2 regions of the Priestia sp. VA7 genome follow, and region 2 is predicted to be linked to the other one. Evidence: riboswitches for the same ligand, from Rfam matches in the RefSeq annotation. Region 2 holds a riboswitch; the other holds the start of a gene.
What was found. A riboswitch is a leader RNA that binds a small molecule or an ion and turns the genes downstream of it on or off. The one in region 2 is predicted to bind S-adenosylmethionine.
Positions count from the first base shown of each region.

Region 1: it holds a riboswitch for S-adenosylmethionine, as region 2 does, so the genes downstream of both, AC0C45_RS10570 (trans-sulfuration enzyme family protein) here and AC0C45_RS09510 (hypothetical protein) in region 2, are expected to answer to the same signal.

Region 1 is NZ_JBVQPN010000002.1:795,270-797,473, reverse strand. It holds gene AC0C45_RS10570 (trans-sulfuration enzyme family protein) at 1-785, opposite strand, end outside; SAM riboswitch class I at 857-974, opposite strand; gene AC0C45_RS10565 (hypothetical protein) at 1,141-1,803, opposite strand; gene AC0C45_RS10560 (spore coat protein) at 1,868-2,204, opposite strand, start outside.
Region 2 is NZ_JBVQPN010000002.1:588,772-590,975, reverse strand. It holds gene AC0C45_RS09515 (M20/M25/M40 family metallo-hydrolase) at 1-423, opposite strand, end outside; gene AC0C45_RS09510 (hypothetical protein) at 893-1,135, opposite strand; SAM riboswitch class I at 1,204-1,305, opposite strand; gene AC0C45_RS09505 (amidohydrolase) at 1,368-2,204, opposite strand, start outside.

The sequences.
Region 1 (2,204 bases), 210 kb from region 2:
CAATTTGCAATTTTCAGTGCATTTTCATTATGCTTTTCCATACGAAGCGCTAGCGTTTTAACACCGCGTAATAACAGCCAGCTATCCTGTGGACCTAAGATTGCCCCAGCTGCATTTTGATAAAAACGAATTTTCTCTCCTAAGCTACTACATCGAGCCACTACAAGACCAGCAACTACATCATTATGACCCCCAATGTATTTGCTTGCACTATGTATCACAATATCTGCTCCAAGCTCTAAAGGACGCTGATAATAAGGGGACATGAAGGTATTGTCAACGATAGTAAGCAAATCATGCTGTTTAGCTAACGCAATTGCTTCTGGCAAATCAGTCACGTGCATCATTGGATTCGTAGGTGTTTCAATAAATAAAGCTTTCGTATTGGGACGAAGCGCATCTTTTACTTGTTCGAGATGGGCTGTGTTGACGTACGAAACAGTAATTCCTTGCTCTGAAAAAATTTCATTTAGTACTCGGTACGTTCCTCCGTATAAATCCTCTGATACAATTAAATGATCTCCGTTTTTAAATAGTGCTAAAACTGCCATTACACCCGCCATTCCTGAAGCGAATGCTACTCCTACTTCTCCCTTTTCCAAAGCAGCAATTGCTTCTTCCAATGCTGTACGAGTAGGATTTGCCGTACGTGCATAGTCAAATCCTGTACTTTGCCCTAAAGCAGGATGAGCAAATGTTGATGCTTGGTAAATGGGTGTTGTAATAGAACCTGTTGAAGGGTCACGGCCTACTCCTGAACGAACTAATAAAGTTTCAATTTCCATCTATTTCTCTCCTTAACTCAAAATAAAAAACACTCTTCACAGATGGAAGAGTGTTCGTTTATACACGATTTCTCTCATCTGTTAGAACAATACTGATGTTCCACAGGAATTAGCACCGTTCAAATGAATGTTTCATTTGATGGTTGCCGGGCATCGCAGGGCCAGTCCCTCCGCCACTCTGGATAAGAGTTCTATATAATTGTTGGTGATTAACGTTTGTTGTTAATAACTTTAATAGAGATTTTCTGTATTGTCAACATAATTTTCTAAAAAATTTAAATCGTCTCATTTGTTTATTCAATATACTTGTCCTGATAAGCACATAAAAAAAGAGACGAAAGCGAGGTCTCTTTTTCTAAGGCAAGTGTACAGATTTTACGTGAGCTAACTTCCAATACATACTTTCTCCATTTGCCGTAATTAGTTCAACAATATTATTAGAAACTTCTTTAAGTACGCCAATTTTTTCTGATTGATCCCCTAAATCTAATACGACCAGTTGATTTTCATATTTTTTAAGCTGCTCTTCAAAGTTTCTGACAAAAGGTGCAGAGGCAGGTCTTACTGGGAGCTCTTTGTCACTTAAAGAATAAGGGGTTAACTCATTACTGTAAGGGGTAAGCCATTTCAAATGATGCAGAGAAACAAAGACATTTTTATACACTGGAGAATAAAACACAAGATAATCATTCAGCACGCTTGTAATATAGCCATGCAATGATTTTCCTCCTGTTACATAAATTTCAATAAATTTCCCTTTTGCCTGCTGTAAAATATTACGATAAGAAATCCGCTGACTTTCTTCTATTAAGTTCTCTTCTATTTCACGTAAAACCGTATAGTCTTCTTCTGATACTTCCCGCAAACGATGCATGTGTAAAAGAGGAATATACAAATAATCATGTCCATTATACAAAATCATGACATCTAATCCTAGGTCAACAAGTCTGCCAACAAACTTAGTATTTCCTGAAATATCTACTTCTACAATTTTATTAATATAGCGATTGATACTCATTCTCCTCCCCCTTTCCTATATGACAGAAAAGGTGCTTTATAAGCACCTTTTTTGTTCTTATTCATTATGCTTTCCAGCGATAATTTTTTGTTTGGATGACTTGCTCTCTTGACGCTGATGAGTGTGAATCTGTGCGGCGGCTTTTTCTTGACGAATATGAACCTGTGCGGCGGCTTCTTCCTGTACGACCTTCTGGAGTGCCTTCTGCTGATCCTCCGTCTTCAGTATTTGTATTTTCCTCTTTCTGCTCATCATCTTGATTATTATTTTGTTTAAAAGATCCCTTTGCTCCTACACAAATGGTTTTAACATGTCTTGGTTGTAAGCGTAATACTTGATTGTCCTGAACAAGGGTAAAAGTACCATTCCGGCTTTGCACCAATACACCTTCTACAGCCTCT
Region 2 (2,204 bases):
CATGTCCATCGTTCCTCGGCCAAAAAGCCAGTCTCCTTTTATCATATCTTTTTGTACGTGCGCCGGAACTTGTTCCATATGGTTATAAAAAGTACTCGTTAATGTATCAGCGTGAAAAGCATCCTTTTTCCACTGTCCATAATCTTGTACATCCACTACATCGTAATGACTTACTAGTACAACTGTTTTATTCGTAATTTCCCCTTGAACAAAAGCTGTGACAATCGATCGCCCGTCTCCTGTTGAATGAAGCTCGACTTGCTCGTTTTTTTGAAAGTAAGGCAGCTTCAATAAATACGACGCTATCGATTCAGCCATTTCCACTTCTGCCATCGTTCCTGTCACGCTAGGTATAGAAACCAATTCGCTTACAAGTTTTTTTAACTGTGCTTTTGTTTGATACAAAGATGTTTTGTTCGACATACCCTTCATCTCTTTCCTTTTTCTAAATTTTCTATCAAACAAAACCATTCGTCAATCCCTTTGACAGAGACCCTTTCATTCTATCCCTATGTATCATAGTATGGCGCTGCCTTTACGCACATGATAAAAAAAGAGTGCGCGGCTAGGGATAGCACCGCACACTCTTTTTTTACTTTTGGTCATCTTCTAAAAAGTCTAGGATACGATCAATAAGCTGTTCGCTTCCTGCATCGTTTCCGTGTTCAAGAGACATTTCCATTTCAATGCTCCTTTCATAAAATATTCTTGTTTTATAACATACCACAATTCATTTCGAATGTAACCTTTAATTTGTGTAAAAATTTCGACAATTTATGATTAATTTTAAAACCTATTGAGTATTGATTATACCCACCAGATTCTTTGCTTGTCAAAAACCATGCTTTCTATTTAAAAACACTTAAAAAATAGAGGCGCGAGCAGACTTCTTCTATAAAAGACAGCCTACTCGCTCAAGCTTGGAACAGCATGATGAATAAATTTCTAGTTCATTTGCTTTTTGTATATCTTTAATATCTATGCCTACAGCATATGTACGAACATGGTTTTCGACCACAATTTCATAAAATGTTTCTAACTCACGATAAGCTACTTGATAATGCTTTCCTAATAATTTCACTGCTTCCTTTAATGCTTTCTCTCCTGTATGTGCTGCAACTGCTGTATGACTCATAAAACCCTCTCCTTTTAGAAAAATAAAAAAAACTCATTTTGCTTTGATGCAAAATGAGTTTTTCACCCGTTTTATCACCCAAAGCACATGCTTTGCTGGTAGGAGCACCTTACATTCGTAGGTTGCTGTGGAGTCAAAGAGCCAGATCTCTCGTCCACTCGTGATAACTTTTTAATTTAAAATTTATTTTATCAAACAATTCCATCCCCGTAAATAGAAAAATAAAAATATTTTAATTTTTTCGGTAATGGAATGAATTCAAAAAATGAAAGCTTAGATTAGCAAAATAAGAAGCTGCTACAAGCAATGCCTCTTCATTTAATGAAAAAGAAGGATGGTGCCATTCATATTCTCCAGCTGTACCCATCCATACAAAAAATCCTGGTACATGCTGCTGATATACGGCAAAGTCTTCTCCTCCAGGCGATTGTTCAGCTTCTACGACTTGATAACTAAGATTCTCTGCAGCGTTAATAGCCAGTTTTTCCAGCGTATCATCATTGTTTACTACAGGAAGATATGGATACCATTTAACGTCTACTGAAGCCCCGAAAGCTGCTCCAATCCCTTCAGCAGTTCGTTTCATAAGACCCGGTATTTTTTCTCTAGCTTCTTCTTGAAAGGTACGCACCGTTCCTTCAAGCGTTACTTTGTCAGGAATGACGTTCCACGAGCTCCCTCCATGGATTTGAGTTATGCTGACAACAACATTTTGAAAGGGGCTGAGATTACGGCTGACAATGGTTTGTAAACTAGTAACAATTTGACCAGCAGCAGCAATCGGATCTACTGTTTTTTCAGGGATGCCCGCGTGACCTCCTACTCCTTTGATGTCAATTTCAAAACGATCAACGCTTGCCATTAAAGGTCCCGATTTGATACCAATGGTTCCTACAGGAAGATCCGGTTTGTTATGCATCCCAAATATCGCTTCTACTCCTTCGAGCACACCTTTTTCAACTAGCATTTTTGCCCCTGAAGCCGTTTCTTCACCCGGTTGAAAGATAAACCGTACCGTACCGCAAAGCTCCTGCTGACGCTCTTTAAGAAGAGTGGCTGCTCCGATTAT